2 regions of the Streptomyces sp. NPDC054975 genome follow, and region 2 is predicted to be linked to the other one. Evidence: predicted binding sites of a transcription regulator. Region 2 holds the regulator's gene; the other holds the start of a gene.
The links. The regulator HspR, encoded in region 2, represses chaperone genes until heat shock. The targets are predictions, from matches to a motif close to TTGAGNNNNNNNNNCTCAA.

Region 1 (9,736 bases), on a different contig from region 2:
GGCCTGTGCGGGGCTCACCTGCGGCGCGGCGGCCGGGGTCTCCGTGGCGCCGGGCTTGTAGTCGGCGAAGAAGTCCCACCAGGCACGGTCGACCGAATTCGGGTCCTGGAGGTACTGCTGGTAGATCTCGTCGACGAGCCACTCATTGGCGCCGAAGGCGGTCGCAGGGTTCTGACCCTGCCCGTCTTGGCCGGTGGAGGTACTCGGGGAACTGGGGGACTGAGACGACACGGCGGTAACCGCCCTCTTCCGCTTCACAAGGTGATGGACAGCGGAAATAAAGGCTACGCCTCCCTGACCGACAGGTGCAGGCCGGGCACTACCAACGTCGCGCAAGTCACACTTGACGCGGCGTTTCAGGGCAGGGAATGGCGGGAAACAAGCGTGGTTCTGCCCTCTCGCGGGTACGAGAGACCCGGGTTGCGGCCCCTGAGGTACGCATCCCTGACCACGTCCTGATCGTGTCCTGTCCATGTACACGCAGAACATGTGCTTCCGGTTCGACCCTACGTCAATCCCGTGCCGGAAGGCTGCCCGGAAGAGTGACCTGGATTCGGCAGCCACGTGACGATTCGGCCACTCCGATCTCGCCGCCGTGCAGATCCACCGCCCAGCGGGCGATCGCGAGCCCCAGGCCCGTACCGCCGTCGCTGCCCTTGCCGGACTGCGCCGGCACCTGGCCCCGGTTGAACCGCTCGAAGACCGTGTGCCGCAGCGCCTCCGGGATGCCCGGGCCCTCGTCCTCGACCTCCAGGGCCAGCGAGTCCGGCCACGCCCCGCGCCGGGCCCGCACGGTCACCCGGCCGTGCGGCGGCGAGTGCTTCACCGCGTTGTCGATCAGGTTCGCCATCACCTGGTGCAGCCGCTCCGCGTCCGCGTGGGCGGTCAGCTCGGGCGGCGAGACGTCCAGGTGCAGATGGACGTCCGTACGGTTGTGCAGGCCGGACGTGGAGGACAGACCGCGCTGGGACGCGGCGAGATTGGCCTCGCGCAGCACCCCGGAGAGATACGGCCAGACCTCGAAGCGTCGTGCCTTGAGCGTGACGACACCGTTGTCGAGCCGTGACAGGTCGAGGAGCGTCTCCACCAGTCTGCCGAGCCGCTCGGTCTGCTTCAGGGCCGTACGCATCGTCTCCGGATCGGCCTGCGAGACCCCGTCCACGACGTTCTCCAGGACGGCCCGGAGGGCGGCGATGGGGGTGCGCAGCTCGTGCGAGACGTTCGCGACCAGTTCCTTGCGGTGCCGGTCGACGGACTCCAGGTCGTCCGCCATGCGGTTGATCGTCGAGGCCAGGTCGCCCAGCTCGTCACGGCGGTCCGCGCCGCGCACCCGCCGGCTGAAGTCCCCGCGCGAGATCGACCCCGCCACCGTGTTCATCTCGTCCAGCGGCGCCGTCAGCGACTGCGCCACGAACTGCGTGATCAGCAGGGTCGCGATCATCGCGAAGATCGTGATGTACCGGAACTCCGTGGAGGTCCGGATCGCCACGAGCGCGAGCCCCGAGGTCAGCAGGACCGCCCCGACGACCAGCGTGCCCAGCTTGGTCTTGATCGAGATCACGATCCGGCGCCTCCTCCGGGACTCGGGGCGCTGCCCCCGGCGGCTCATGACGCCGGCGTCTCCAGTGCGTAGCCGACTCCGTGGACCGTGCGGATCCGCTCGGCCCCGATCTTCCGGCGCAGCGCCTTGATGTGGCTGTCGACCGTCCGCGTGCCGGAGGCGTCCGCCCAGTCCCAGACCTCCGCGAGCAGCTGCTCGCGGGAGAGGACCGCGCGCGGGGTGTTCGCCAGGCAGACCAGCAGGTCGAACTCGGTCGGCGTCAGGTGCACGTCGTCGTTGCGGACGCGGACCCGGCGCTGCGCGTGGTCGATCTCCAGCTCGCCGAGGCGCAGGATCCCGCTCCGCGGGGTGACGGCCGCGAGCGCGGCGCGCTCCACCCGGCGCAGCAGGACGTGCACCCGGGCGGCCAGCTCACGCATGGAGAACGGCTTGGTCATGTAGTCGTCGGCGCCGACGCCGAGTCCGACCAGCATGTCCGTCTCGTCGTCCCGCGCGGTCAGCATCAGGACCGGCACCGGGCGCTGCGCCTGGACGCGGCGGCAGACCTCCAGGCCGTCGAAACCGGGCAGCATCACGTCGAGCACCATCAGGTCCGGCTGCCAGGCCTCGGCGGCGTCGACCGCCGCCGGACCGTCCGTCGCCGTCTGGACGAGGAATCCTTCCGCCCGGAGCCGGGCGGAGATCGCATCCACGATCGTCGTGTCGTCCTCGACGACCAGCACCCGCCGCTGCGCACCCGGAGTGGCCGCCGCACCGTGGTGAGTGGTGTGTGTCTGCTCCATTGCCCCGCCTCGCATCGCTGGTGTCGGCCAGCAGCCTAGAGGCACGGACAGCATCCCGGCTACGCAGGCCTGATGCCGAGGTGCACCACGTCAGGGACGCCCCGGGCAACGGGGATCTCTTCGGTCCGTACCCCGCTGAATCCGGCATTCCGCAAGGACTCTTCGAAAACGGCGGACGGCTGGGCCGACCAGACGGCGAGAACTCCGCCCGGATGCAGACGCCTGGCGCAGGCCGCCAACCCCTCGGCGGAGTACAGGCTTTGGTTGCCGTCGGTGACCGTCCAGTCGGGTCCGTTGTCGATGTCCAGGCACAGTGCGTCGTACGTGTCGGGGGAGTCGTGGACGTACGTCACCAGGTCCGTGTGCAGAATCACGTTGCGCGGATCGGCCAGAGCCGTCCCGGAGATCGCGGCGAGCGGTCCTTCGCGGTGCCAGTCGATGATCGCCTGCTCGCGCTCGACCACGGCGATGCGGGACCAGCGGGGGTCCGCTGCGGCGTGCGCGAGGGAGAAGCCGACGCCGAGGCCGCCGATGAGGACGGAGGCACCCGTGCGCCCGCCGAGGGCGTCCATCGCCGCGTCGATCAGCCGCCGCTCCGAACGTCCGTCGGAGGTGTCCATCAGGAACGTACCGTTGGCGATGATCTCGAAATGCTCGTCGCGCCGCCGCAGTACGACTTCTCCGTACGGGCTGTCGCGGCGGTCGAGGATGACGGGGCTGGACATGTTCACACTCCCGGTCTCGGCAGACGGCTGTCGCGGCCATCCTCGCGGGGCGGGGAGGGCCGGGACAAACGGGATGCCGGATCCGATGCTGGGATCCGACAGATCCCAGGGCAGATCGGATCTTGGATCCAATGTCCAGGATCATGGATCCAAGATCATGGACATGGGATCCGATCGCTTCGGTCAGGGGGCCGTCGGCGGGCCGCCGTTGGGCAGGGCCTCGAAGACGCGCTGGAGGGCCGGCGGGCGTTCGCCCTCGCCGGCGACCACGACGCGGTACCGGTGGGTGAGGACGTACTGGAAGCCGTCGGGCACCGGTCGGCCCGTCGGGCGTGTGGGCACCTTCGCGTAGGCCGGGTCCTCCAACGCCGCGCGCAGTTCGGCCACTTCGGAGGGGGTCATCCGGCCGGTGCGCGGCGGTTGCGTGCCGGAGCGGGTGGTGTAGCTGCCGTCGTGGTGGACGATCAGCTGGTTGCGGACGCCGGCCAGGCCGCCGTTGACGTTCACCTCGACGAGGACCTCGCGGGGGCCGGGCTCGTGGTCGTTCTTCACCGTCCCGTCGGCCCCTGTGGGGACCGGTGGCGCCGGGACGGTCCCGGCGGTGGGTACCGTGCCGGTCGGGGCCGGCTTCGCGGTCCCCTCCTGGGTCACCACCGGCGCCGACGAGGTGTCCTGGTCGCCGCACCCGGCCACCGCCAGCAACGGGACCAGTACCGCCGACGCCGCCCATGCCGTTCTTCTGCGCACCATGGCCCCGAGCATGCCCTCACCCGATCCGGTTGACCAGGGCCGTGCGGGGCGTCGATGCGGGGCCGTGCGGCCACCCGGTGCGCCCGGGCTACGGGGCGTCCCGGACGATCCCCGTCAGGGGGCACTCGTAGCGCCAGTCCAGGCTGTCGTAGAGGGCCAGGCCGTCACGGGTGGCCGAGAGGATGCCCGTGGTCGCGCCCGCCTGGGCGGCGGCCGCCTCCAGGGTGCGCATCACGTTCGCGCCGAGGCCGCGGCGGCGGTGGCCGGGATCGGTCTCGATCTGGTCGGCGACCGCCGTCACCCCCGTCGGGGCGATCTGCCCGCGCGCGGCGAGGGTGCCGTCCGGGGCCACGATCCGGACCCGGATCACCCCGTCCCGGGTCTCCGTCGTCCGCGCGTACCCCTCCGGCGCCGGCGGGCGCGCCCCCGGGTCCAAGGCCTTGCTCATCATGTAGCCGGGGTCGTCCGGAACGGTCCACCCCGGGGTGATCCACTCCGCCGCCTCCTCCGGCCCCGCCATGATCTTCAGCCACGCGCCCGGTACGTCGATGGCCTCGCAGAGCTTTCCGACGGACACCGCGTCCGGCGCCGGCAGGACGTGCCGGAAGACGTGCGTGGGCAGGCCGACGTCGATCCGCCAGCCCCAGGGCTCGACCACGGCGGGCGACGTTCCGCGCGAGACCGTCCAGCCCGCCACCCACGCGGAGGTAATAGACGCAATATCCATGGAGGTATTACAGGTCCTGCGCGACGCCCCGCGCCAGAGTGATCGCTCAGAGCGAACGGCCCTCGGGGAACATCCGGAGGCTCATGTGCATTGAGTCCACATAGCTCAACTTGACTGCCGAAGGGGAGATCATGGCTGCGACGTCCTCACCGCTCACTCTGCCCGTGCTGCCGCTCGACGACGAGGTCGTGCTGCCCGGAATGGTGGTGCCGCTCGACCTGTCCGACAACGACGTACGCGCAGCGGTCGAGGCCGCCCAGGCCGCGGCCCGCTCGGGTACGGGCAAGCCCAAGGTGCTGCTCGTGCCCCGCGTCGACGGCACGTACGCCGGGACCGGTGTCCTCGGCACCGTCGAACAGGTGGGCCGGCTGTCCGACGGCGACCCCGGCGCCCTGATCCGCGGCCTCGGCCGCGTCAAGATCGGCGCGGGCACGACCGGACCCGGCGCCGCCCTGTGGGTCGAGGGCAGCGTCGTCGAGGAGACCGTGCCCGACCCGCTGCCCGGCTCGGTGACCGAGCTGGTCAAGGAGTACAAGGCGCTGGCCACCAGCTGGCTGAAGAAGCGCGGCGCCTGGCAGGTGGTGGACCGCGTCCAGCAGATCGACGGCGTCGCCGCGCTCGCCGACAACTCCGGCTACTCGCCCTTCCTCACCGTCGAGCAGAAGGTCGAACTCCTGGAGACCGCCGACCCGGTCGCCCGCCTCAAGCTCGCCACCGCCCAGCTGCGCGAGCACCTGGCCGAGCAGGACGTGGCCGAGTCCATCGCGAAGGACGTCCAGGAGGGCGTCGACAAGCAGCAGCGCGAGTTCCTGCTGCGGCGCCAGCTGGACGCCGTACGCAAGGAGCTGCGCGACCTCAACGGCGAGGCGGAAGGCGACGAGTCCGACGACTACCGGGCGCGCGTGGAGGCCGCCGACCTGCCGGAGAAGGTGCGGGAGGCCGCCCTCAAGGAGGTCGAGAAGCTGGAGCGGTCCAGCGACCAGTCCCCGGAGGGATCCTGGATCCGCACCTGGCTCGACACCGTCCTCGAACTGCCGTGGAACGAACGCACCGAGGACCAGTACGACATCCAGGGCGCCAAGTCCGTCCTCGACGCCGAGCACGCGGGCCTGGAGGACGTGAAGGAACGGATCACCGAGTACCTGGCGGTGCGCAAGCGGCGCGCCGAGCGCGGTCTCGGCGTGGTCGGCGGCCGGCGCGGAGGCGCGGTCCTGGCCCTGGTCGGCCCGCCCGGTGTCGGCAAGACGTCGCTGGGCGAGTCCGTCGCGCACGCCATGGGGCGCAAGTTCGTCCGGGTCGCGCTCGGCGGCGTACGGGACGAGGCGGAGATCCGCGGCCACCGGCGTACGTACGTCGGCGCGCTGCCGGGCCGGATCGTACGGGCGATCAAGGAGGCCGGGTCGATGAACCCGGTGGTGCTCCTCGACGAGATCGACAAGGTCGGCTCGGACTTCCGGGGCGACCCGGCGGCCGCGCTCCTGGAGGTCCTGGACCCGGCGCAGAACCACACCTTCCGCGACCACTACCTGGAGGTCGAACTCGACCTCTCCGACGTCGTGTTCCTCGCGACGGCGAACGTCCTGGAGGCCATCCCGGAGGCGCTGCTCGACCGGATGGAGCTGGTCCGGCTCGACGGGTACACGGAGGACGAGAAGGTCGTCATCGCCCGTGACCACCTGCTGCCCCGGCAGCTGGAGCGCGCGGGCCTGGAGCCCGGCGAGGTGGTTCTCGAGGACGGGTCGCTGCGGAAGCTGGCGGGCGAGTACACCCGAGAGGCGGGCGTACGGAACCTGGAGCGGTCCATCGCGCGGCTGCTGCGGAAGGTCGCGGCACAGCACGAACTGGGCGACCGTGAGCTGCCGTTCACGGTCGGCGTCGACGATCTGCGCGGGCTGATCGGGCGGCCGCACCACATCCCGGAGTCCGCGCAGGACCCGGCCGAGCGCCGTACGTCCGTACCGGGCGTGGCGACCGGTCTCGCCGTCACGGGAGCGGGCGGTGACGTCCTCTTCGTGGAGGCGTCGCTCGCCGACCCGGAGACGGGCGCGGCGGGGCTGACCCTGACGGGTCAGCTGGGCGACGTGATGAAGGAGTCCGCGCAGATCGCGCTCTCCTTCCTGCGGTCGCACGGCGCGGAGCTGGAGCTGCCGGTGACCGGTCTGAAGGACCGGGGCGTGCACATCCACTTCCCGGCGGGCGCGGTGCCGAAGGACGGCCCGAGCGCGGGCATCACGATGACGACGGCCCTCGCCTCGCTGCTCTCCGGCCGGCTGGTCCGGACGGACGTGGCGATGACCGGTGAGGTCTCGCTCACCGGGCGGGTCCTGCCGATCGGCGGCCTGAAGCAGAAGCTGCTCGCGGCGCACCGGGCGGGCATCACGACCGTCGTGATCCCGAAGCGGAACGAGGCCGACCTGGACGACGTCCCGGCCGAGATCCTTCAGAAGCTGGAGGTCCACCCGGTGACGGACGTGCGCCAGGTCCTGGAGATCGCCCTGGCCCCGGCGCAGGTGGCGGTGAGCGCGGCGGCGTAAGAAGCGGCGCCACGGCGGTACTTGGGTACGAGGAGTGGGGCGGCCCCTTCACGGGGGCGCCCCACTCCTCGTCGTACATCCTTATGCTGATCATGAGTTGGGGGCCGAACGGGGGGACCGGGGCTGCCCCCTCACCGCTCCGGAACGCGAACCGAGGAGAATCCTCCATGCCCTCTCTGCCGCCGCTCTCCGCCCAGGCGGAGCACCTCGTCACGCTCGGGGTGCACGAACTCGCTGGCCTGTCCGCCGACGAACTGCGTGCCTTCGCCGACGAGGCGGGAGGTGGACGGACGGACGTCCTGCTCGCCGTCCACCCGGACCGCGCGCCCGCCTCCGCGCTCGCGCCCCTGCTCCGGCGCGCGGACAAGCCCGGGTTCGTCGTCGTCGACATGCCCGACGTCGACGACTTCGCCCCGTACGACATCGAGCTGCCCGACGCCCCCCTCTACCTGGTCGCCGGGCTCGACCGCGGCGACCACATGTCCAACTGGAGCCCGGAGGAGGCGCTGCCCGCGCTCACCAAGGACGAGCGGACGCCGCTGGTGCTCACCGAGGGCATCCACTGGGTGATCCAGCAGCCGGAGGCCCTGGAGCGCAACCGCTGCTTCATGACCATCGGCTCCCGGCTCCGCAAGGCCAACGGCTCCCTGGACGCCCGTACCCCGGCGATCTGGATCAGCAACGGCACCGGGCGCGACGGCCGCGAGCGGCGCGACGCGCCCAAGGTCGGCTGGTGCTGGTGGGGCAACCGTCACACCTGGCTCGGCTTCGGCTCCACCACGGGCCGGACCGGCGCCTGACGCCGAGCCCTTGTCACGCCGCGTTCCGGCGCCGGGTCAGGAGCAGGCTGCCCGCGCCGAACGCGGTCAGGGCGGCCGCCCCGCCGAGGGCCAGGGGGAGCGGGGACGGGGAGGTCCGGGCCGCGTCCGAGGAGAGGGCCGGGGCGTGTTCGTCGCCGCCGTGGCCCGCGTGGCTCACCGTGGAGCGGTCCGCGCCCGCCGCGATCTTCGCCTCGCTGGGAGCCGAGGCCGCTGTCGGCGCCGCGCCGAAGGTGACGTCCGAGCAGCTGTAGAACGCCTCCGGGCTGTCGCTGCGCTGCCAGACCTTGTAGACGATGTGACGGCCGGTCCGCGCGGGCAGGTTGCCGGTGAAGTGGTAGTAGCCCTCCGCCGAGGTGCGCGGGGTGGCGTAGGTGGCCACCGGGGTCGCGTCCAGGTCCGACCACTTCAGCGGCTTGGTCGGGTCGAAGCCCGGCTTGGTGATGTAGACGGTCATCGTGCCCTGGTGCGGCGCGGTGACCCGGACCTTGAAGTCGAAGGAGCCCGTGGAGACCGCCGTCGCCGGCCAGTCCGTCCGGGCCCAGTCCAGCGCCCGGTACTTCTCGCGGTTGGCCGAGCAGAGCTTGCCGTCGGGGATGACCACCTGGTGCTGCCCGGCCGCGTTGGCGATGTTCACCTCGTTCCAGTCGTAGAGCGGCTGCGTACCGGAGTCGGCGACCAGGTCCTTGCACACCTGGGACTTCGGCGTCTCCGGGCCCTCGGCGTAACAGGCCGCCACCCGGCTCACCGGGTTGAAGACCGCGCCGTGCGCACCGGCGACGGACGGGGTCAGGGGGACGAGGGCGGCGGCGGACAGGGTGACGGCGGCGGCGGTACGGCGGATCGACGGCATGCGGGGCTCTCTCTCGTGCGTGGGGGAGGACGGGACGAGCAACCAGGGCGCGCCGTACGGGAGTTGGGAGCAGCCGTACGCGCTCGCCCGAGCCTCGCATTGGTCCATACCAATCGGCAAGAGGGAGGAGCGAGAAAGGTGGAGGCGGCCTCCGGGCGCGCCGCCGCACACCCGGAGGCCGCCGCACGCGGCGTGCGAGGACTCAGCCGTTGGCCAGCGCCTGCACCCGCGAGAGGTCGCCGTTGAACCGGTTGTGGTCGCCGACCGTCGGGCCGGTCGAGGTGTACTGCCACATGGTGTAGTACGGCCACCCCGCCGGCAGCGTGCCCACGGTCGACGCGTACCGCGCGATCCACAGCGGGTTGGACGCGCCGAAGCCGGAGTAGTTGCCGGTGCACTGCGTCCACCAGCTCGTCGCCGTGTAGATCACCGCGTCCCGGCCGGTCCGCGCCTTGTACCGGCTCAGGAAGTCGCGGATCCACGTGACCATCGCGGACTGGGACTTGCCGTAACAGGTCGCGCCGTACGGGTTCCACTCGATGTCCAGCGCGCCCGGCAGCGTCCTGCCGTCCCTGGACCAGCCGCCGCCGTTGTTCACGAAGTAGTCGGCCTGGGCCGCGCCCGTCGTCGTGTCCGGGGTCGCGAAGTGGTACGCGCCGCGGATCATGCCCACGTTGTAGGAGCCGTTGTACTGCTGCGCGAAGTAGGGGTTCTTGTAGTAGGTGCCTTCCGTCGCCTTGACGTAGGCCCACTTCACCCCGCTGTTCCACAGGGTTGACCAGGCCACGTTCCCCTGGTGGCTGGAGACGTCCACGCCCTCCGTCTGGGCGGCGCGGGGTGTGCCGGGCGTGCCGGCCTGGCCGTCGTGCGCGACGACGCCCATGCCCATGTGGGCGGAGCCGCGCGGGGGAACGGCCTCGGCGTCGGTGCCGGCGGCACCGGCCGGTCCGGCGAGGGTGAGCGGCAGGAGCAGGGCCAGCGCCGCG
Region 2 (9,736 bases):
CGACGGCCGAGGACAACCAGCCGTCGGTGCAGATCCAGGTCTACCAGGGTGAGCGCGAGATCGCGGCGTACAACAAGAAGCTCGGCATGTTCGAGCTGACCGGTCTGCCGCCGGCCCCGCGTGGCGTCCCGCAGATCGAGGTCGCCTTCGACATCGACGCCAACGGCATCATGCACGTGACCGCGAAGGACCTGGGCACGGGCAAGGAGCAGAAGATGACCGTCACCGGCGGCTCCTCGCTGCCGAAGGACGAGGTCGACCGGATGCGCCAGGAGGCCGAGCAGTACGCGGACGAGGACCACCGTCGCCGCGAGGCCGCCGAGTCCCGCAACCAGGGCGAGCAGCTCGTCTACCAGACGGAGAAGTTCCTCAAGGACAACGAGGACAAGGTCCCCGGTGAGGTCAAGACCGAGGTCGAGACCGCCGTCGCCGAGCTGAAGGAGAAGCTCAAGGGCGAGGACACCGCGGAGATCCGTACGGCCACCGAGAAGGTCGCGGCCGTATCCCAGAAGCTCGGCCAGGCCATGTACGCCGACGCCCAGGCCGCGCAGGCCGCCGGCGGCGAGGCCCCGCAGGGTGACGCCAAGGCCGACGACGACGTCGTGGACGCCGAGATCGTCGACGACGAGAAGCCCGGTGACGCGAAGGGCGGCGCTGCCTGATGACGGAGGAGACCCCGGGCTTCGAGGAGAAGCCTGACGTCCCCTCCGGCGCCGACGACGCCGCCGAAGCCGCCGAGACCCCCTCCACGGAGGAGGGCTCGGCGGCCCCGGCCGGGGACGACGCACAGACCGTCGGTCTGACGGCGCAGCTGGACCAGCTCCGCAGTGCGCTCGGTGAGCGCACCGCGGACCTCCAGCGGCTCCAGGCCGAGTACCAGAACTACCGCCGACGGGTGGAGCGTGACCGGGTCACCGTCAAGGAGATCGCGGTCGCGGGCCTCCTGACGGAGCTGCTGCCCGTGCTCGACGACGTCGGCCGGGCCCGTGACCACGGCGAGCTCGTGGGCGGCTTCAAGTCGGTCGCCGAATCGCTGGAGACCGTCGTCGCCAAGATGGGTCTGCAGCAGTTCGGCAAGGAGGGCGAGCCCTTCGACCCGACGATCCACGAGGCCCTGATGCACAGTTACGCACCGGACGTCACCGAGACGACCTGCGTGGCGATCCTGCAGCCGGGGTACCGGATCGGCGAGCGGACCATCCGGCCCGCGCGCGTGGCGGTGGCCGAGCCCCAGCCCGGGGCGACGCCGGCCGCGAAGGAAGAGAAGTCGGCAGACGAGGAGAGCGGTGGCCCTGAGGAGGGCTGACGCGAAGATCGTCCGGGAGGAGGGACGTCGATGAGCACGAAGGACTTCGTCGAGAAGGACTACTACAAGGTTCTCGGCGTCCCCAAGGACGCCACCGACGCCGAGATCAAGAAGGCGTACCGGAAGCTCGCCCGCGAGAACCACCCGGACGCCAACAAGGGCGACACCAGCGCCGAGGCGCGCTTCAAGGAGATCTCCGAGGCGAACGACATCCTCGGTGACCCCAAGAAGCGCAAGGAGTACGACGACGCCCGCGCGCTCTTCGGCAACGGCGGCTTCCGCGCCGGTCCCGGGCAGGGCGGCTCGTTCAACTTCGACCTGGGCGACCTCTTCGGCGGCGCCCAGGGCCCCGGCGGCCCGGGCGGGGCGGGCGGCTTCGGCGGCGGTCTCGGCGACGTCTTCGGCGGCCTGTTCAACCGGGGCGCGGGCGGCGGCGCGGGGACGCGCACGCAGCCGCGCCGCGGCCAGGACATCGAGTCCGAGGTGACGCTCAGCTTCACCGAGGCCGTGGACGGCGCCACGGTGCCGCTGCGGATGTCCTCCCAGGCGCCCTGCAAGGCCTGTTCGGGCACCGGTGACAAGAACGGCACGCCTCGCGTGTGCCCGACCTGTGTCGGCACCGGCCAGGTCTCGCGCGGCAGCGGCGGCGGTTTCTCCCTGACCGACCCGTGCGTGGACTGCAAGGGCCGCGGCCTGATCGCCGAGACCCCTTGCGAGGTCTGCAAGGGCAGCGGACGGGCCAAGTCCTCCCGCACCATGCAGGTCCGCATTCCGGCCGGGGTCTCCGACGGGCAGCGGATCCGGCTGCGCGGCAAGGGCGCTCCGGGCGAGCGCGGCGGTCAGAACGGCGACCTGTACGTGGTCGTCCACGTCGACGCCCACCCGGTCTTCGGCCGCAAGGACGACAACCTGACCGTCACCGTGCCCGTCACGTTCGGCGAGGCGGCGCTCGGCGGCGAGATCAAGGTGCCGACATTGGGCGGCCCGCCGGTGACGCTGAAGCTGCCGGCCGGCACGCCCAACGGCCGGACGATGCGCGCCCGCGGGAAGGGCGCGGTCCGCAAGGACGGGACGCGCGGCGATCTGCTGGTGACGGTGGAGGTCGCGGTGCCCAAGGAGCTCGACGACAAGGCCCGCGAGGCCCTTGAGACCTACCGTCAGGCGACGGCGGGCGAGGACCCCAGGGCAGAGTTGTTCCAGGCCGCGAAGGGAGCTTGACCCGATGGACCCTCGACCGGGACGCAGCCGTAATCCGTACGAACTGACCGACGAGACGCCGGTGTACGTCATCTCGGTGGCGGCCCAGCTCTCGGGGCTGCACCCGCAGACCCTGCGTCAGTACGACCGCCTGGGCCTGGTCTCCCCGGACCGTACGGCCGGGCGCGGCCGGCGCTATTCGGCCCGTGACATCGAACTGCTCCGCACGGTGCAGGCGTTGTCGCAGGACGAGGGCATCAACCTGGCGGGCATCAAGCGCATCATCGAGCTGGAGAACCAGGTCGCCGCGCTCCAGCAGCGCGTCGCCGAGCTGTCGGCGGCGGTGGAGGGCGCGGCGTCCGCGATGCGCCAGCGCGAGGCCCAGGTCCACGCCTCGTACCGCCGTGACCTGGTCCCGTACCAGGACGTCCAGCAGGCGAGCGCGCTGGTGGTCTGGCGCCCGAAGCGGACCGGCGAGTAGCCGGAGCTGTTCCCCGTACGACGAAGGCCCTCTCCGCGGCACGCGGAGGGGGCTTCTTCGTGCCGTGGTGTCCGACGCGGGCCTACGGGATGAGTTCGCCGACGATGTTCGTCGCCGTGTCCCACCAGGGGGCCGCGCCCGTGCCGAAGGCGGCGGCGAGGGTGGTGCCGACGGCCCGGTCCAGAGGGGTGGGTTCGCAGTCCTCGGCCCAGTCGGCGTCGACGGTGCCGTCTCCGGTCGACTGGAAGGTCCCCAGGGGGCGTCCGTCGCGGAGCAGCCGGCTCTCGGCGTACGAGCAGGGGACGAGCCGGTAGCGCGTGCCGGAGACCGTGGCCTCGACGCGGTACGAGCGCCGCAGGAGCCGCCCCCGGCTCGGCCGGATGCGCGCGGGCGCGCCGTCGACGGTGAGGGTGAGACGGTCGGCGGCGCGGGTGCCGATGGGGATCAGCGGGTCGGGGGCGTCGCCGGGGGCGCGCACCAGCTCCACGGTGGGCAGCCCGTGGCCGCGGACCCGCAGGGTTCCGGCGGGGCCGTCGAGGTCGATCTGTATGTACAAGGTCAGTGGTCCTGCTCCAGAAGCCCGGACTGGGCGATGAGATAGCCGAGTTGCGCGCGGCTTCCGCTGCCGAGCGCGGAGGCGAGCTTGGCGATGTGGGCCCGGCAGGTCCGCACGTTCATGCCGAGCCGCCGGGCGATGGCCTCGTCGACATGGCCCTCGACGAGGAGTTTGGCGATCGAGCGCTGGATGCCGCTGATGCCGTCCAGCGGCGGCTGGTAGGTGACCGGGTTCTCCAGCGGGGTCGCCTGGAGCCAGAACTGCTCGAAGACGCCGACGAGATACTCGACCAGGCCGGTGTGGCGCAGCTCCAGTGCGACCTGGCGGTCGCGGCTCGCGGGTACGAAGGCGACCTTGCGGTCCACGATGATGAGGCGGTCGATGATCTCCTCGAGCGTGCGGACCTCGACCTCGGGGCCGATGCGCTCCAAATAGGCCAGGGTGATCGGCTGGTGCCGTGCCGTGTGCTGGTAGAGCGTGCGCATCCGGATGCCCCGGCCCAGGAGCGGCCGGACCCGGCGGAGGGCTTCGCCGAAGGTGGTGGCGCTGCGGCCGCTGCCGGGCTGCACGGTCAGCAGTTCCGAGGAGCACTCGGCCACGACGCGGTCGAGGGAGGTGTTGATCCTCGTGAGGCCCTCCAGGACGGTGATCGCGTGCGTGGTGGAGGGGTCCTGGGCGCTGACGTTCATGAATGGCTCGAACGCGTCGGAGAGTTCGATGCTGAGCCGTCTACGCTCCTGGATCTCCTTCTCGATCGGGAGCAGGAGCCGGGCCAGGGCGGCCGAGGGGGGAACCGGCCGGAGCCACTGCACGTCGTCGGGGTCGGGCCGCAGGAGGTCGAGGTCCATCAGACAGGGCGTGGAAGCGATGTCCGACCGGGCGATTCGTCCCGTGCGCAGGGCCTCTTTATAGACCCGTGTGCCCGCTTCGCACAGCTCGGCGTGCGTATGAGGATGCCCCGTTTTATCCGGTTCTATTCGCATATGTACACCCCCAGGCTTTTCCGATACAGGAACATGATGCATTGAGCCAGTGGTGGAAACGTGAGGAGTGAGCCATCGTCGTGCCTGCGGGGGAGCAGGAGATACACACCAAGTGAGGTTGCTCGGTCATGGCCAAGAAGCTCATACGCACCGTAGTTGGTGTCGCGTTCATAGCTGCTGCCGCGGTCGGCGCGGTGGCGGCCAGTGGGGACCCGGGCTGGGGAGCTGCTCCGCAGCAGGTCGTCGCCAAGGCGAGTGACCCGGGCTGGGGCGTCATCAAGGCGAGTGACCCGGGCTGGGGCGTTGCGCCTGCGGCCGTCTCCGATCCTGGTTGGGGGTCCGTGGGGGCATGACGGTTCCCGAAGATCCTCGATTCCGGCGTGAGATGGCGGCTGCCTACCGCTCCGGGTGGCATTTCATCGACCTCGTCACAGCCGTGCCGCACGGTGGCGATTCGTTGATGGTCACCCTCTTCGGTGAGCCCATCATCATCAGGCGCGGGGACGATGAGGATATTCGCGCCTACCGATGTCTCCGGAAGCCACGTGGCGCTCCACAGCCCGTCCGCTGTGCCATCCGGTACGGCATGATTTTCGTCAATCTCGACCAGCGTGACCACCAGCTCGTCGAGCCCGAGACCATCACCGCCACCCCCCGCAGTGCCTGAGCGGTTCCCCCGTCGTTGTAGATCGCTCAGGTACTTCCCCCACACAGCGGCGCCATCGCGGACCTGAAACGCGATGGCGCCGCTGTGCTGTGTCCGTAAACCCGACACGGGGTCCACCGCGCCGGCCTCAGGCCCGCCCCATCGCCCGGGTCAGCGCGATCTCGATGACCACCCGGTCCGGGTTCGGCGCGGGCACCCGGCCGTAGCGCGCCGCGTAGCGGTCCACCGCGTCCGCGACGACCTCCGGCTCCGTACGGATGTGGGCCACGCCCTCCAGCGTCGCCCAGCGGCCCTTGTCCACCTGGCAGACCGCCACGCGCGCGCCCTCGGGGCCCGCCGCCAGGACGTTGGCGACCTTGTGGCTGTGCTTGTTGGTGATGACCCGCGCGATGCCGTTCTCGCCGCCTTCCGGGTCGTACGTCACGCCCACCGCCACCACGTGTGGCGTACCGTCCGCTCGGGGGGTGGTCAGGGTGCACATGTGGTACTCGCGCCAGAAGCTGAGGTACGAGTCGTCCGGGTTCCTCGGGTCGGTCGCCATGCCCGGAACCTACCCCTGGCAGAGCCCTGCGCGACACCTTGAGCGGAATAGGCTCAACTTTGTGTACGCTGGATGAGTCATGGAACGTGTACAGCGGACGCCGAGGAGGAGACAGCGCACGTGGACGCCGAACTGACCAACAGGAGCCGGGACGCGATCAACGCGGCCACCAGCCGCGCCGTGTCCGAGGGGCACGCCGACCTGACCCCCGCCCATCTGCTGCTCGCCCTCCTCGAAGGGCAGGACAACGAGAACATCGTGGACCTGCTCGCCGCCGTCGAGGCCGACCTGGCGGCTGTACGGTCCGGAGCGGAGCGGCTGCTGGCCGCCCTGCCCAGCGTGACCGGATCCACGGTCGCGCCGCCGCAGCCCAACCGTGAGCTGCTCGCTGTCATCGCCGACGCCGCGAAGCAGGCCAAGGAGCTCGGGGACGACTACCTGTCCACCGAGCACCTGCTCATCGGGATCGCGACGAAGGGCGGACAGGCCGGCGAGGTACTGGCCCAGCAGGGGGCAGGTGCGAAGAGGCTGCTCGACGCGTTCGAGAAGAGCAGGGGAGGGCGCCGGGTGACCACACCCGACCCGGAGGGTCAGTACAAGGCACTGGAGAAGTTCGGTACGGACTTCACCGCCGCCGCGCGGGAGGGAAAGCTCGACCCGGTCATCGGGCGCGACCAGGAGATCCGTCGCGTCGTCCAGGTCCTCTCCCGGCGCACGAAGAACAACCCGGTCCTCATCGGTGAGCCCGGCGTCGGCAAGACCGCCGTCGTCGAGGGCCTCGCCCAGCGGATCGTGAAGGGCGACGTGCCCGAGTCCCTCCGGAACAAGCGGCTGGTCTCGCTCGACCTCGGCGCGATGGTCGCCGGCGCCAAGTACCGCGGCGAGTTCGAGGAGCGCCTGAAGACGGTCCTCTCCGAGATCAAGGCCAGCGACGGCCAGATCATCACCTTCATCGACGAGCTGCACACCGTCGTCGGCGCGGGCGCAGGCGGCGACTCCGCCATGGACGCCGGCAACATGCTGAAGCCGATGCTGGCCCGCGGCGAGCTGCGCATGGTCGGCGCGACGACCCTGGACGAGTACCGCGAGCGGATCGAGAAGGACCCCGCCCTGGAGCGCCGCTTCCAGCAGGTCCTGGTCGCCGAGCCGAGCGTCGAGGACACCATCGCGATCCTGCGCGGGCTCAAGGGCCGGTACGAGGCCCACCACAAGGTCCAGATCGCCGACTCCGCCCTCGTGGCCGCCGCGACCCTCTCCGACCGGTACATCACCTCCCGCTTCCTGCCCGACAAGGCCATCGACCTCGTCGACGAGGCGGCCTCCCGGCTCCGCATGGAGATCGACTCCTCGCCCCTCGAGATCGACGAGCTCCAGCGCTCCGTGGACCGGCTGCGCATGGAGGAGCTCGCGCTCAAGAACGAGACCGACGAGGCGAGCCGGCAGCGCCTGGAGAAGCTCCGCCGCGACCTCGCCGACCGCGAGGAGGAGCTGCGCGGGCTGACCGCCCGCTGGGAGAAGGAGAAGCAGTCCCTCAACCGCGTCGGCGAGCTCAAGGAGCAGCTGGACGAGCTGCGCGGCCGCGCCGAGCGGGCGCAACGTGACGGCGACTTCGACACCGCCTCCCAGCTGCTCTACGGCGAGATCCCGGCCCTGGAGCGGGAGCTGGCGGAGGCCTCCGAGGCCGAGCAGGAGGTGTCCAAGGACACCATGGTCAAGGAGGAGGTCGGCCCCGACGACATCGCGGACGTGGTCGGCGCCTGGACCGGCATCCCCGCCGGCCGCCTCCTGGAGGGCGAGACGCAGAAGCTGCTGCGCATGGAGGACGAGCTCGGCAAGCGGCTCATCGGCCAGACCGAGGCCGTCCGGGCCGTCTCCGACGCCGTACGCCGTACCCGCGCCGGGATCGCCGACCCCGACCGCCCCACCGGCTCCTTCCTCTTCCTCGGCCCCACCGGCGTCGGCAAGACCGAGCTGGCGAAGGCGCTCGCGGACTTCCTCTTCGACGACGAGCGGGCGATGGTCCGCATCGACATGAGCGAGTACGGCGAGAAGCACTCGGTCGCCCGCCTGGTCGGCGCTCCCCCCGGCTACGTCGGCTACGAGGAGGGCGGCCAGCTCACGGAGGCGGTGCGCCGCCGCCCGTACAGCGTGGTGCTGCTCGACGAGGTGGAGAAGGCCCATCCGGAGGTCTTCGACATCCTGCTCCAGGTCCTCGACGACGGCCGGCTCACCGACGGCCAGGGCCGGACGGTGGACTTCCGCAACACCATCCTGGTCCTGACCTCGAACCTGGGCAGCCAGTACCTGGTCGAGCCCCTGACCTCCGAGGAGGAGAAGAAGCAGCAGGTCCTGGAGGTGGTCCGGGCGAGCTTCAAACCGGAGTTCCTCAACCGGCTCGACGACCTCGTGGTCTTCTCCGCCCTCGACAAGACCGAGCTGGGACGGATCGCCCAGCTCCAGATCGACCGGCTGGCGAAGCGCCTCGCCGAGCGTCGGCTCACGCTCGACGTCACGCCCGCCGCCCTCGCGTGGCTGGCCGACGAGGGCATGGACCCGGCGTACGGCGCCCGTCCGCTGCGCCGCCTGATCCAGACGGCGATCGGCGACCGGCTCGCGAAGGAGATCCTCGCGGGCGAGGTCCGCGACGGCGACACGGTCCGCGTGGACCGGTTCGAGGACGGGCTGATCGTGGGCGCGGCGCAGTAGCCGACGGCGCACGCCACGCCCACGTCCAGGCGTTTTCCCGCCTTCCGTCCCCCATCGGGCCCAGATCTTGTCAGCCCGCAGCGGATCGCGGGAGGTGGGGCTTGCGCCGTACCGCCCGGCATGGGAGAGGATGGCGGCAACCGTACGAAGGGATATTCACGGTGAGCATCGACCCGTCCTCGATTCCGAATTTCGGGGGCCAGCCCCAGCCTCAGGCCGCAGGACCGGCGGGCCCCGTCGTCCCCGACCAGGACCTGGTCAAGCAGCTCCTCGACCAGATGGAGCTGAAGTACGTCGTCGACGACGAGGGTGACCTCGCGGCGCCGTGGGAGGAATTCCGCACGTACTTCATGTTCCGCGGCGAGGAGGACCAGCGTGTCTTCTCCGTGCGGACCTTCTACGACCGCCCCCACTCGGCGGACGACCGCTCCAGGATTCTGGACGCGATCGACGACTGGAACCGCCGCACCCTGTGGCCGAAGGTCTACACGCACCTGCACGAGGAGGAGGACGGCTCCGCCACCCTCCGCCTCATCGGCGAGGCGCAGATGCTGATCGGCACCGGCGTCGCGCTGGAGCACTTCGTGTCCTCCACCGTCAGCTGGGTCCGCGCCTCCATCGAGTTCGACAAGTGGCTCGTGGAGCAGTTCGGCCTGGAGACCCCTGGGGACAAGGAGCCCGAGGGCGAGTAGCCCCGGCTCCGCTACAGGGCCATGCGCGCGAGCGTCAGCGCGTACGCCCCGAAGCTGAACGACAGCCCGGCGAGGGCCGCGATCACCACGATCGCGGCCCTCGGCCGGGCTTTCGTCAATGCCTGGGCCAGCGGGAAGAGCAGCGGGAACGCGGGCAGCAGGAAGCGCGGCTTGGACTCGAAGAACCCCGAGCCGCCCACCGTGATCACCACCAGGACGGCCGTGTAGACCAGGAGCGGCAGCGGCGGCCGCTCCACCAGGGCGAGCAGCGCGAAGAGCAGCACCCCGGCGCCCGTGAACAGCAGCGCCGTCGCGAAGCCGAACTGCGTCGGCCCCCGCAGCATGTCCCGGACGAAGACCAGCGCCCCCTTGCCGAGGTCGAAGCGCGAGGTCCAGCCGTCCTGGACGGCGAAGTAGCCGCCGAGCAGATCGCCGCGCCGCGCGCCCACCCAGAGCAGGTACGAGAGCCAGCCGAGCGGCGCGAGCGCGGCACCCGCCCACACGCGGGGGCCGCCCCCGCGTCGATACAGCTCGTACGCCGCCGCCACCAGGACCGCCGCCGCGATGGCGATCGCGTTGGGGCGGGACAGACCGGCCAGGGCGGCCA

Region 1: a site for HspR is predicted at 4,636-4,654, ahead of lon (endopeptidase La). Genes of this name have one in related genera too.

What each region holds. Positions count from the first base shown of each region.
Region 1 covers NZ_JBSGWV010000024.1:47,729-57,464, forward strand. Annotated here, with positions in the region: gene ACWF79_RS21525 (multifunctional oxoglutarate decarboxylase/oxoglutarate dehydrogenase thiamine pyrophosphate-binding subunit/dihydrolipoyllysine-residue succinyltransferase subunit) at 1-231, opposite strand, end outside; gene ACWF79_RS21530 (HAMP domain-containing sensor histidine kinase) at 512-1,609, opposite strand; gene ACWF79_RS21535 (response regulator transcription factor) at 1,606-2,343, opposite strand; gene ACWF79_RS21540 (spermidine synthase) at 2,403-3,068, opposite strand; gene ACWF79_RS21545 (hypothetical protein) at 3,252-3,818, opposite strand; gene ACWF79_RS21550 (GNAT family N-acetyltransferase) at 3,907-4,545, opposite strand; gene lon (endopeptidase La) at 4,677-7,079, shown strand; gene ACWF79_RS21560 (DUF5701 family protein) at 7,247-7,879, shown strand; gene ACWF79_RS21565 (lytic polysaccharide monooxygenase auxiliary activity family 9 protein) at 7,893-8,750, opposite strand; gene ACWF79_RS21570 (lysozyme) at 8,953-9,736, opposite strand, start outside.
Region 2 covers NZ_JBSGWV010000028.1:14,022-23,757, forward strand. Annotated here, with positions in the region: gene dnaK (molecular chaperone DnaK) at 1-662, shown strand, start outside; gene grpE (nucleotide exchange factor GrpE) at 662-1,306, shown strand; gene dnaJ (molecular chaperone DnaJ) at 1,337-2,524, shown strand; gene ACWF79_RS23020 (heat shock protein transcriptional repressor HspR) at 2,529-2,984, shown strand; gene ACWF79_RS23025 (hypothetical protein) at 3,067-3,540, opposite strand; gene ACWF79_RS23030 (helix-turn-helix transcriptional regulator) at 3,543-4,523, opposite strand; gene ACWF79_RS23035 ((2Fe-2S)-binding protein) at 4,873-5,190, shown strand; gene ACWF79_RS23040 (pyridoxamine 5'-phosphate oxidase family protein) at 5,318-5,731, opposite strand; gene clpB (ATP-dependent chaperone ClpB) at 5,852-8,437, shown strand; gene ACWF79_RS23050 (YbjN domain-containing protein) at 8,599-9,129, shown strand; gene ACWF79_RS23055 (glycosyltransferase family 39 protein) at 9,141-9,736, opposite strand, start outside.